DNA from 3 places in the Devosia sp. 1566 genome. Region 2 is predicted to be linked to each of the others. Evidence: riboswitches for the same ligand, from Rfam matches in the RefSeq annotation. Region 2 holds a riboswitch; each other region holds the start of a gene.
The links. Region 2 has a riboswitch for cobalamin ahead of ELX51_RS00295 (ABC transporter substrate-binding protein). Riboswitches for the same ligand answer to the same signal wherever they lie in the genome.

Region 1 (4,188 bases), 890 kb from region 2:
TCGGCATTGATGCTGCGCTAAGGCTGAATGGACAGCCATCAGGGCCACAGCAAGAAGGGCCACGCCCTGCGCGTCTTTTCCGCCTTCACCGAAAGGCGGTTCACAGGTCGAGACATTATTTTTCCCGGTTCCACCACGCCGAACGGCCACGCTGCTGCACATGTTAGGCTTGCTTTTACGGTCCAGAGCTAAGCGACGTCGCTTACCTTCGTGAATTCAACCATTCTAAGTAAGGAAAGTGGCGGAGCGGGAGGGACTCTGCACGAATTCCACGTTTTCGCCCGGATATTGGCGGTTTGCACGCGGCATAAAACGCCGGTTGGTACAAGCCGAGGTACAATCGCGGATCCAGCTCGGCTTTGCAAGGGTCTGCATTGTGCCCCTCACTTCCATTGACACATAGTCTGCCCCGAGGGCCGAAAGACCTGTGCAGCACCCCTGACCCTCGCTACGCTTGCCGGCGAGGGTCGTCCTGCCAGCCTGAGCCCCACCCAACCGGTCCTGCGCTTGGCATAATGCGTCATGGCAGTGTGCACCGAGGCATGACCGGCAGAGGCGGCGACCTCCTCGGGCGCCATCCAGCTCTTGGCCGTAGCCATCCCGACATGGCGCAGGGTGTAGAGGCTAACCCGCGCGATGCCGAGGCATTTGCAGATGCGGGCTAATCGCGAAGCGAGCCGGTTATGGAGCTTCTTCCAGGCGCCGGCCTCCTGGACCGCCGTACGCAGGCGCTCGACGAACTTCACAAGAGCGGCAATGGCCTTCTTGCCCATGGATTGGAGATCACGCGCGCGTTCCTCGCCATTTCCCCGCCCATTGGTGGCCTTGGCGTTCTGCACCATCAACATCATGCCCTCCACCCGAGCGTTGAGATATTCGACCGGCCGCAGGAAGAGCGCTGCCCCGAAGACCAGGAAGCCCCGGATCAGCTTGTCATCTGACCGTCCCGAATCATGGAGGAACTGCTCCAGCCGGGTGAACTGCGCGATGGGCAGGCTCTTGCGCTTCTTTGCCGAGGTCTTTCGAGGTCCCGAGTTCGTCGGCAAGGGCCCCCTGCGCAAGCGCTCTACAAGGAGCGTACGTGCTGTAGGATGAAATGGTAACGTCTCCAGTGCCATCAGGATGGCGGCCCGATACTGCCGCACGGTGCTGGGCGACCAGCGTTCATCCTGGGCACAGAACCAGCCGGTGAGTTCCAGCATATCCCCGCCGGCCCGATCTTCCCGCTCGGCCATCAGGCGTAAGTCATGGACCCTCTGGCGATAGGCCGCTATTGTTTGTTCGCTACGGCTGGCGATCCGCCCGGTGCAATCGGTGGTCATGGTGACCGTCTCCCCTTGTTACTCGACGCATCGCGAACACCCTGTCCACGAACGCGGCAAGCCACAAGCTCACAAGCCGGTGATCGATTCCGGCCATCTCTGGTAGGCCTATATTCGTCCCCGGCGCGGCGATGGACGAACCCGACGGTCAATTCCTACAAGTGCACCGATCGGCCGCACACCACGTCGAGGCCACCTGGGCGCCCAATTGATGGCAATCGCGCGGCACCAAACCCACGCGTGCAAGACGGGTGTCTGCTTAATCCCTGCTTCCAGATGCGGCGCTGTGCCTGCGGCGACCTTGATCGATATCCGCTGCATGTTGCGCGCTGCTAGCGGGATCCTGGTCCGTCGGTGAACTTTCGAAGCTGGACAAGAACGGAAACCGGCTCTAGCAATTTGTTGCCTCGGTGCCCGCGCTTGCGGGAGAATCGGAAACGCGGTGCAAAACCGCGGCGCGCCCAGCGCTGTAACGGGGATCCTCGGGAACTATGCCACTGGTCTTGGCCGGGAAGGCTCCCGAAGGAGTTGAACCGAAGCCAGAAGACCGGCCAGGCCTATATCGGTCGCTGTGTGGAGAGCAGCCCCTGTCAAACCACAGGAGCATCGCCATGCCTGCCAGTTTTGATCGCCCCGCCGCCCTTCAATATGCACCGTCAGGTCCGTTTTCCGCCGAGGAGAAGGCCGCGGTGTACAGGGCCATCCAGACGCGCCGCGACGTGAGACGGGATTTTCTGCCCGACGCCATTCCGGAGCCGGTGCTATGGCGCATGCTAGAGGCCGCCCACCATGCTCCCTCAGTAGGGTTGATGCAGCCCTGGAACTTCCTGATCGTCACCGCACTAGCACAAAAAGCGCGGATCAGGGCCATTTTCGAGCGCGCCAATGCAGAGGCGATGGCCATGTTCCCGCCTGAGCGCAGAGGAGCCTATGCGGCCCTCAAGCTTGAGGGCATTTTGCAGGCTCCTGTCGGGATTTGCGTGACCTGCGACCCGGGCAGGGCAGGTCCGGTGGCGCTTGGGGCGACCCATATGCCGGACATGGCCGTGTTCAGCACGGTTTGTGCCATCCAGAACCTGTGGCTGGCCGGCCGCGCAGAAGGGGTTGGTGTCGGCTGGGTGAGTATCCTCGATGAAGGAGCTCTCAAGGAGGTGCTGGGCATTCCCTCCCAGCTACGTGTGGTCGCCTATCTCTGCGCGGGGCTGGTAGAGCAGACAATGACGAGCCCAGAACTCGAGCAGCGTGGATGGCGCCAGCGCCTCCCGCTCGAGCAGCTGGTCTATCGTGATCGCTGGGGTGAGACCGCCTGAAAGCGCCGTATGTCCAGCCAGAGATGGTCTTGATCGGCAAAGCCTATTCCCGCTCTGCCATTGATTATCGGGCGCCGTGACACAGTAGCCTACGGGCCGAAAATTTCTTAAAGAACATGAGTTAGGGTCCGTTAGCCAATACTGAGGGGCCAACGTGAAGTTGTTCGACATGCGACCGCCATACGCAGCTGTTCCTGAGCGAAAGCTGGGCAGCAGGTTGGATCGCATTCGCTCCTTGCTGGGTCTATCCTCCGCCAGTCTTCGCTGTTTAACGGCCGGCGGTTCAACTCCAACTGTTCAGAGTGGATCCTCCCTTGTGTTGAAAGGTGCCGCTTTGAACTTTGAGCGGCGCGCGCGGACAGTCCGGCTACCCTTGGTCCTGGCCAACCTCTATGCCCACGAAACGCTCGCTCCCGACCAACTAAGGTTTGCTGACGGTTCGCCGGTTGGCTTTCTTGCTTTTCTGCCTCTTGGTGGGAACGCCCACTCTCCCAGCCATCTGCTGACGTTGGGTGATAAAACGCCACGGAGCCTCGGCACGGCGAACCAATTAGCCATGATTGCGCTGGAGGCCTTTCATCCCGGACAGATTGAAAGCGGAGGTCCCGCATCATTCGACGTGAGCGACGACCTGATACTCATAGACCAGGCTACAGCGAGCGCCGGTTTGGGCATTTGGCAGTGTCATCTGGCTGAAAATGCGCTTCGGTGGAGTTCTGGAGTTTATGACCTGTTTGGTATCGAGCGAGGCGCCCCTCTGAGCCGGGACCGCACAGTCAGCCACTATTCGGATACCTCGCGAGCCGCGATGGAAGAATCCCGCGCGCGGGCTATCGAAGCTAGAGGCGAGTTCACCATGGACGCCGAGATCATCCGAGCGGATGGTCAGAAGCGATGGATGCGTCTTTCAGCAGGGGTCCAGTTGACCAACGGCCGCCCTGAAAGGCTCTTCGGCACCAAGCAGGACATCACCGAGGATCGTCTCCTGATCGACCGCATGCGTCATCTTGCAGAGACAGATGCCATGACGGGTTTAGCCAACAGGGCACGCCTTCAGGCGCGCCTGGATCGGCCGCAAGGAATCAGCGCCTTGCTGCTCGTGGACCTCGATGGCTTCAAGGCCATAAACGACACTTACGGTCACGCCTTTGGTGATGCATGTCTCAGAGAGATGGCACAGCGGTTGCGTGCTTGCTGTGTCGACGTTCCTCTTGTCGGCAGACTTGGAGGTGACGAGTTCGCGGTAGTTTTACACGCGGAGCATGGGCCTGAGTATGCTGAGCGCTTGGCCCGTCAGATAGTGGAGGTCATGCAGTTGCCGTTTGAATATCATGGTGCAAAGGTCCAGCTGGGCGCCTCCGTGGGGCTGGCCTTTCGTTTGGAAGAGGCAGGAGAGGAGCTTTTCCGGCAGGCAGACCAGGCGCTATATGCCGCGAAAGCTGAAGGCCGCGGAACAAGCCGCAGTTTCAGCAGAGCCGGTTGCTAGCGGTCGACGCAACTCCATCATGGTCATCGCTCCATTGATAGGTCGGCTTCATCTCTCAGGGTGTCTTGGT
Region 2 (4,188 bases):
GATGCGCGCATCGGGGTCGATATGGACATGGAGCGTGTCGAGGATGGCCCGGGTCTGCTCGCGCATCTGCTTGAGCTGCAAGAATGGGCCGCGGCGCAATTCGCGCCCGAGGAAAATGGAGTCGGCGACGCTCAAATGTTCGGCCAGCAGCAATTCCTGGTGGATCACCACGATGCCCATGGCCGCCGCCTGCCCATCGGGTGGCAAGACCACGGTTTGCCCCTGATAGGTGATGGTGCCCGAGGTCGGCTGCTCGATACCGGAGAGGATCTTGATCAGCGTCGACTTGCCCGCGCCATTCTCGCCGATAATGGCGTGAACCTCGCCGGGCCTGATGTCGAAATCGATGCTGAACAGCACCGGAATATCGCCAAAGGACTTGGAAATGCGGTGGGCCGACAAGATCGGGGACGCATTTGCGTCTTGCGCATCGATCATGCTGCCGCCCTCCCCCAAGCATGGCGCACTTACTGTGCGGCTCTCTGCTTGAGTGCCGGTGTAAAGGTTTTCAGGATTGATGTAAAGGTTTACACAGGTGCATAACTGCTATGGGGGAGTGGTAGAGCGTGCCGCCTGGGTCGACCTCTGCTAAGGGGCACAGGCGCACTGATTGATCGCGCAAATGACACTTGTCTGGGCGTAAGCCGGTTGCAGCGCAACCGAGCGGCGCGGAGGGCGGAGCGGGGCGGAGTGCAGCAGCAAAAGCTGGCGACCATTGAAGATGTTGCGGCCATGGCCGGGGTGTCGATCGCCACCGTCAGCCGCGCCATCAACGAGCCGACCAAAGTCGCCGACGCCACCCGCCGCAAGGTCGCCGAAGCCGTTGCCCGCACCGGCTACACCACCAATGCCCTGGCGCGCTCGCTGCGCATGCGGCGCTCCAACATGATCCTGATCCTTGCCCCCGATGTGGGCGACCCCAATTTCTCCAACATCCTCGTGGGTCTCGAGACTGAAGCCAGCAAGCGCGGCTATGGGGTACTGATCGGCAATACCCAGAACGATCCGAGCCGGGAAACCGATTATCTCCGGTTCATCAGCTCCAACCAGGCGGATGGATTGATCCTCTTTACCGGCCACCTGCCGTTCGGCTTCGGGCAGGATCGCGGCGAAACCCGCCTGCCCCCGACCGTCGCCGTTAACGAGCCGGTGACGGGGCAAAGCATTCCCTTTGTCGGGGTCGACAATGTCGAGGGCGCCCGCGTCGCCACCGAGCACCTGATTTCGCAGGGGCACCGGCGCATCGCCTTTATCGGCCATTCCAGCAGCCGGGAGATTAACCGCTTGCGCGAAGCGGGCTATCGCGCGGCCCTTGAAGGGGCCGGCATCCGCATCGATCCGCGGCTGATCCTCGATGGCGATGGCACGACGGAAAGCGGACGCGCCGCCGCCGAGCTGATGTTTGTGCGCGATGCGCTGCCCAGCGCGTTTTTCTGCGTCAATGATGCAACGGCCCTCGGGGTCATCATCGCGCTCAACACGCGCCGCTATGAACTGCCGCGGCAGTTTTCGGTGATGGGGTTCGACGATATTTCCTTTGCCAGCTTTGTCAGCCCGTCGCTGACGACGATGAAGCAGCCCCGGCACCGGATCGGGGAAGCGGCGATGGAATTGCTGCTGACCCTGCTGGCCGACGAGCAGCCCAAATCCACCAATATCCTGTTGCGCGCGGAACTAGTGGTGCGCAGCTCGGTGGCGCGGCTGGCGAGCGGCTGACCGCGACACCCCCTCCGCCACTTCCCCCTTGCCCAGGGTCCGACGCGCCGCTAAGACGGCGGGGTCACGGTTCCGCCATCGAGCGCGGATGAAAAGGGAATACGGTGCGGATTACCCATCAGGGGCCAAAACCGAAGCTGCCCTCGCAACTGTAAGCGGCAAGTTCACCGTCCAAGCCACTGGTCAAGCGACCGGGAAGGGGACGAGGAGCGCCAGAGCCGCGAGCCAGGAGACCTGCCGGGACATCGACCAGCAAACCGAACGAGGTGTTTCGGTGGGGTGCGGACCGGCTCTTGCCTGGTCCGATCGTTGCCGCTGCGCCCTCTTCGGGGTAGCGGCAGCATGACCTCAACTTTCCCCTCGTGTCTGGCTGATCGTTTGGCTTGAACAGCATCACGAGAGGTTTCGATGCGTCTATTCTCCCTTCTGGCCAGCGGCATTTTTGTTGCCACGGCCAGCACGGCCTTGGCCCAACACGCAACCCAATACCCCCTGCAGCTCGAAAATTGCGGGGTCGAACTCACCTTTACCGAGGCACCGCAGCGGGCCGTCGGCATCGGGCAGAACAGCTCGGAAATCCTGCTGCTGCTCGGTCTGGCCGATCGCATGGTGGGCACCGCCACCTGGGTTTCGCCGGTGCTCGAAGAGGTTGCCGCCGACAACGCAAAAGTGCCGCGCCTGGCCGACAGCACCGCGAGCTATGAAGCAATCCTTGGCACCGAGCCCGATTTCATTGCCGCCCAGTTCGGGATGCGCGATGAAGCGGGTAACCGCGAGCAATATGCTGATCTCGGGATCCCGAGCTATATCTCGCCGACCACCTGCGCCATGAAGGATGCCAGCAACGGCGATGGCGTGCGCCTCGAACCCTGGACCAGCGAACTGCTCTACCAGGAGATCAGCGAATTGGCGGCGATCTTTGACGTCAATGAGCGGGGGGCCGAACTCGTGAGCGAGCTGCGCAGCCGCGAAGCGGCCGTGCGCGCGCAACTGGGGAAGCGTGCGGCGGGGCTTTCCATGGTGTTCTGGTTTTCGAGCCCTGAAATCGCCGGGGATGCCTGGGTGGCGGGCCGCAATGGCGCTTCGGCCTATATGATGGAGGTGCTGGGTGCCCGCAACATCGTCGACAGCGAAGAAGATTGGCCGCTGGTGAGCTGGGAAGCCATTGCGCCGGCCGACCCCACCGTCATCGTCGTAGGCACGATGGACCGGCGCAACCGGCCGGCCGATGACCCTGCCGTCAAAATGGAGTTTCTCCAAACCGACCCGGTGGTCAGCCAGCTCAGCGCCGTGCAGGCGGACCATCTGGTGCTGCTCGACGCGCAGGCAATGAACCCGACCCTGCGCACCATAGGCGGGCTCGAAATTATGGCGGGGGCGCTGCAGAGCCAGGGCCTGCTGCAATGACCATGGCGATGACCCAGCGGCGCCGCGCGCGGCTGGGGGGATCGGTGATCGCGGGGGCAGCCTTGCTGCTGCCCCTTGCCGTGGCGCTGGGCGTGGGGATTGGCGAAATGCCCATTTCGCTCCACACCACGCTCCAGGCCATCACCAACCGCCTGGGCTGGACGCAGTTCGAGATCAGCCGCATCCAGGAAAGCGTGATCTGGGATTATCGGCTCAGCCGCTCACTGGTAGCGGCCGCCTGCGGGGCGGGGCTGGCGCTGTGTGGCGCGATCCTGCAATCGCTGCTGCGCGATCCGCTGGCCGAACCCTATGTGCTGGGCGTTTCGGCAGGCGCCTCGACCGGGGCGGTCTGCGTTATCGTGCTCGGCATGGGGGCGGGTAGCGCCGCCATTCCGCTGGGCGCCTTTGCCGGAGCCCTGGCCGCCTTTGCCTTTGTCATTCTCCTCGCGCGAGGCGCGGCGGGCAGCGCCGAGCGCACGATCCTGGCCGGTGTCGCCGCTTCGCAATTGTTCAATGCGCTGACCTCTTATGTCGTCAGCACTTCGGCCGATGCCGAACAGGCGCGCAGCGTCATGTTCTGGCTGCTGGGCAGTTTTGCCGGCGTGCGCTGGAGCGATGTGGGCCTCGCCGCGGGCGTGGTTGGCGCGGGGCTTGTCGTGTGCCTGCGCTATGCGAGGGCGCTCGATGCTTTCACCTTCGGGGATGACGCCGCTCGTTCGCTCGGCGTGCCCGTGGCGCAGGTGCGGGTGGTGCTGTTTGCGCTCACCGCCCTCATGGCCGCAACCATGGTGTCGATGGTGGGCTCGATCGGTTTTGTGGGCCTCGTCATTCCCCATGTCGCCCGCTTCATCGTGGGCCCGCACCATCTGCGGCTGCTGCCCGCCTGCGTGGTGGTGGGAGCGGTGTTCATGGTGCTGGCCGACATCGTTTCGCGCATCATCCTGCCCCAGCAGGTGCTGCCGATCGGGGTGGTCACCGCGCTGGTCGGGGTGCCGTTCTTTGCCGTCATCCTATATCGCGGGCGGGGTGCGCGATGACCATTGCCGCCCATGGCGTGAGCTGGAA
Region 3 (4,188 bases), 580 kb from region 2:
GACAGATTGTTGGACAGGCGCAGCGTGTTGGCGAGGCGCAGCTCGGTTTCGCCCGCGCGATCGGCCGCGGCGGCAAGCATGGCGAGTTCGCTATCGGCCGAGGAGGCGAAGATGAAGGCGCCAGGGGTTTGGGCGAGATCGATGGCCTCGCCTTCCTGCTGGATGGCACCGGCTTGGGCGGAAAGAAGGTGCATGTCAGCGGGCCTTGGTGGAGGAGACGAGAGCCCCCTTCCCCGGCCCTCCCCCCTGAGGGGAGGGAGGGCAGGAGCCGAAGTCACTGAGCGTGGGGCTCTTGTGCTTCCCTCCCCCTTGAGGGGAGAGATCGAGGGAGGGGGTGGTGATGAAGGCCACAGATATGCCACGGCACGAGCACGACAACCCCCTCCCCGCACGGGGGACGGTGGGATGAAGCCGAATGTGCCGTGCCTGTGCCATTCTCTTGGAACTTATGCCGCCACGGCTTCGGCGCGGCGCAGGCTTTGGGTGATGGCGGCGCGGTCCAGCGGGGATTGGCCGATGACGACGAGTGCGGTTTGCCTGGTTTCGCCGGGCGCCCAGGGGCGGTCGAAATAGGCGGTAATGCGGGGGCCGACGGCCTGGATGGCGAGGCGCGCAGCCGCGCCCGGCACGGCGGCAAAGCCCTTGAGGCGCAGCACGTCATGGGTGCGGATCGTGTCCTCGATGATGGCAAGCAGCTCGTCCTTGCCGGCGATGGCGGGGAGCTGGAGCGAAAAGCTGTCGAAATCGTCGTGCTCGTGCCCTTCGCCCTCGTGCTCGAGTTCGTGGTGGCTGGGGCGGTTGGCGATGTCGTCTTCGGAAGCCATGCCAAGGCCCAGAAGCGCCGCGATATCGACATGGCCATTGGCGGCGCGAACAATGCCGACGCCGGGGCGCAGCTCGGCGCGGATATTCTGCTCGACTTTTTCGAGGGTGGCGGGATCCACGAGATCGGTCTTGTTGATGATGACCATGTCGGCGGCGGCAAGCTGATCCTCGAAGAGCTCGCCCAAGGGGGTTTCGTGGTCGAGCATTTCGTCGAGGCGGCGCTGGCGGTCGACAGCCGCTTCATCGGCGGCAAAGCGGCCTTCGGCAAGCGCTGCGGCATCGGCCACGGTCACCACGCCATCAACGGTCACCTGCGCCTTGATCTCGGGCCAATTGAAGGCGCGGATCAGGGGCTGGGGCAGAGCCAGACCCGAAGTTTCGATGACGATGTGATCGAATTTTTCAGGGCGATTCAGCAGTGCCTGCATGGTGGGAATGAATTCGTCGGCCACGGTGCAGCAGATGCAGCCATTGGAGAGTTCGACCATGTCCTCTTCACGGCAGGTCTCGTCGCCGCAGCCGGCGAGGATGTCCTTGTCGACGCCGAGATCGCCGAATTCATTGATGATGAGGGCGATGCGCTTGCCCTTGGGGGCATGGGCGAGGAGGTGACGCACAAGCGTGGTCTTGCCCGCGCCCAGAAAGCCGGTGATGACGGTGGTGGGGATCTTGGTGGTCATGCGGGAGCTCCGATGGGGTGGGACGCCTCGCGGCGGGCGAGGCGATCATTGACGAGGCCGAAGACGACACCCAGCACCAGCCAGAACACAGCTGAAGTGCCGATGGTGGCGGCGGCAAAGGCGGTGGCGAGATGGGCCGGAACGGCGCTTGGCTCTTCGGGAGCCGCGGGGGCGCCCACGATGTGCGGCGCGAGGACGAGTGCGAGCGCCACGGCAATGGCCCAGCCCGCCCGGGTCTTAGCCAGCAGCAGGCAGGCGGCGCCGGTGGCAAGGGCCGTCGCGACCCACCAGAGCTGGCGGGCGCCCAGACCGGCGGCGGGCATGCCGGGCAGCTCGGGCGGCAAGCCAAAGGCGGGCGCGAGGGAGAAGCTGGCAAAACCGGCCAGGCTCCACAACAGCGCATTGCCGGTGGCGATGGGGATATTGGCCAGGAGGCCCACGGCGCCGATCACGAGGGCGAAGCCGGCGGCGGCGAGGAGATTGGCGAGCACGGTATAGCCTGTGCGCTCCCAACCGTCCTGGGGCGCCCATTCGTCGGCGCCGTGATCATGGGCCGGGGTGGCCGCATCGTGGCTATGCGCGGCGGGGGCCTCTTCGCCATGGGAATGGCCGCCCTCCCCTTCAAAGCTTTCGGCATGGAGGATCAGCGGGGTGATGCGGAAATGCTGGACCGTGGATGCCACAAGGCCAGCACAAAGGGCTGCGACCAGCGCAGCGAAAAACAGATTGCGGAACATCTTTGTTCGTCTCTCGTGCCCGGCCTTAGTGGCAGGGAAAGCCCATGGCGTGGCGGGTGTCATGGGCGCCGTTGTGCAGGCGATAATCGCCGGCAAAGCCGGTGCCGACCAGCAGGGTCAGCCCAAGCAGGAGCGCGAGCGAGCCGGCGACAAGACGCTGGGACAGCGAGAGAGACTGAAGGCCAGTCGAAACAGTGGCGGTATTCATGCGGCACCCTCCGTGCGCGGAACGAAAAAGAGCTTACAAGCTCGTTGCTGTGCCGGCAGGTCTCCTGGCTTGCGGTGAATAGAGCGCCTCTCGCCTTCCCGGCAGCTTGGCTGCCAGTGGCATAAGGAGAGGAGCGCACCGCTTACAGTTGCGGGGGCAGCCACGGTTTTGGCCCCTGATGGGTAATCCGCACCGTGTTCCCTTTTGATCCCCGCGCCACAACGGGCTTGGGGAACCGACACAGGCTGTGTTCTCGCATGGCGGGCCGGAGGGGTCAATCGCGGCGTGGCGCTTGCCGGACGGGCGATCGCGGCATTATCGTGCCGCCGATTCTGGAGCCCCATCCCAATGAAGCCGATCAAGTTCAGCCGCGACGAAACCAAGGCCATGGTGGCGGAGATTCAGGATTATTTCCGGCTGGAGCTGGACCAGACCATCGGGCAGATGCCGGCCGAGATGCTGATGACCTTTTTTGCCGAAAAGATGGGCGCCTATTACTATAATCGCGGGCTGCACGACGCCCAGGAGCTGCTGCGCAAGAAGCTCGAGTCGATCAGCGATGCGCTGTATGCGCTCGAACAGCCCACCAAGGGCGCGCGGTAATCGCAATGGGCTGGAACTTTGCCACGCTGGCCCCGATCGGGCTCTTGATCGCGTCCAACCTCTTCATGACCTTTGCCTGGTATGGGCACCTCAAATTCCCCGGCACGGCGCTGTGGGTGGTGGTGCTGGCAAGCTGGGGCATCGCCTTTTTCGAGTATTGGCTGGCGGTGCCCGCCAATCGCATCGGCTACGGGGTTTATAGCGGCGCCGAACTCAAGACCATTCAGGAGGTGATTTCCCTGTCGGTCTTTGTGCTGTTCAGCGCCACTTACCTCGGCGAGCAGTTCACCTGGAACCACGGAGTCGGGTTCGGGCTCATTGCGCTCGGGGCATTCTTTATCTTCAAGGGGCCGCTGGGTTAGTTAGCCCAGGCAATCGAGGAGCCCATTGGCGAGGCCGCGCAGCAGTTCGGGGTAAAGGTTTGGGCCTTCAGTGAGGGCCCCGCCTTCGGGGTCGAGCACACCCGCCTTGGCCGTGCTGCCTTCGGTGATCGCGGCAATGATGGTTGGCTCGAAATTGGGTTCGGCAAAAACGCAGGTGGCCCCGAGTTCGGCCACGCGGGCGCGCAGGGCGTCGATCCGCTGGGCGCCGGGCATGACGTCGGGGGTGACGGTGACGGAGCCCGCGACGGTGAGGCCAAAGCGGTTCTCGAAATACTGGTAAGCGTCGTGAAAGACGAGGAAGGGCTTGTCGGCGACGGGCGCGAGGGTCGCGGTCAGTTCGGCTTGCAGCGCGACGAGGTTGGCTTTTTCGCGCTCGGCATTGGCGGCGTAGGCCGTGGCGTTACCGGGATCAGCTTGGCTCAGCGCTGCGGCGATGGCATCGACCATGTGCATGGCGTTTTGCGGATCGAGCCAGAAATGCATGTCGCCGCCATGGTCGTGGTCGTGCCCTTCGTGGGCGTGCTCTTCGTGATCGTGCGCCTCGTGGTCGTGCTCTTCGTGGTCATGGCCTTCGTGATCGTGACCCTCGTGGTCGTGCTCATGGTCATGACCCTCGCCCTCGTGGCTGTGGGCCTCGAAAGTGCCGCCTTCACGGACTGGCAGGAGGGTGATGCCGGGCGCCTGGCTCAGCTCCACCACTTCGGCTTGCCCTGAAAGGGTGGTCAGTGCATCGGCGAGGAACAGCTCCATGC

Region 1: linked by a shared signal. The riboswitch ahead of bluB (5,6-dimethylbenzimidazole synthase) and the one ahead of ELX51_RS00295 (ABC transporter substrate-binding protein) in region 2 are both predicted to bind cobalamin.
Region 3: linked by a shared signal. The riboswitch ahead of ELX51_RS03150 (CbtB domain-containing protein) and the one ahead of ELX51_RS00295 (ABC transporter substrate-binding protein) in region 2 are both predicted to bind cobalamin.

Annotation. Positions count from the first base shown of each region.
Region 1 is NZ_CP034767.1:3,352,741-3,356,928, forward strand. It holds gene ELX51_RS16015 (hypothetical protein) at 1-10, shown strand, start outside; gene ELX51_RS16020 (hypothetical protein) at 384-1,322, opposite strand; cobalamin riboswitch at 1,714-1,893, shown strand; gene bluB (5,6-dimethylbenzimidazole synthase) at 1,934-2,632, shown strand; gene ELX51_RS16030 (diguanylate cyclase) at 2,949-4,118, shown strand.
Region 2 is NZ_CP034767.1:69,458-73,645, reverse strand. It holds gene ELX51_RS00305 (sugar ABC transporter ATP-binding protein) at 1-438, opposite strand, end outside; gene ELX51_RS00300 (LacI family DNA-binding transcriptional regulator) at 691-1,716, shown strand; cobalamin riboswitch at 1,767-1,973, shown strand; gene ELX51_RS00295 (ABC transporter substrate-binding protein) at 2,125-3,123, shown strand; gene ELX51_RS00290 (iron ABC transporter permease) at 3,132-4,160, shown strand; gene ELX51_RS00285 (ABC transporter ATP-binding protein) at 4,157-4,188, shown strand, end outside.
Region 3 is NZ_CP034767.1:646,093-650,280, reverse strand. It holds gene cobN (cobaltochelatase subunit CobN) at 1-194, opposite strand, end outside; gene cobW (cobalamin biosynthesis protein CobW) at 447-1,505, opposite strand; gene ELX51_RS03155 (CbtA family protein) at 1,502-2,242, opposite strand; gene ELX51_RS03150 (CbtB domain-containing protein) at 2,268-2,450, opposite strand; cobalamin riboswitch at 2,487-2,705, opposite strand; gene ELX51_RS03145 (DUF2164 domain-containing protein) at 2,799-3,053, shown strand; gene ELX51_RS03140 (DMT family protein) at 3,059-3,415, shown strand; gene znuA (zinc ABC transporter substrate-binding protein ZnuA) at 3,416-4,188, opposite strand, start outside.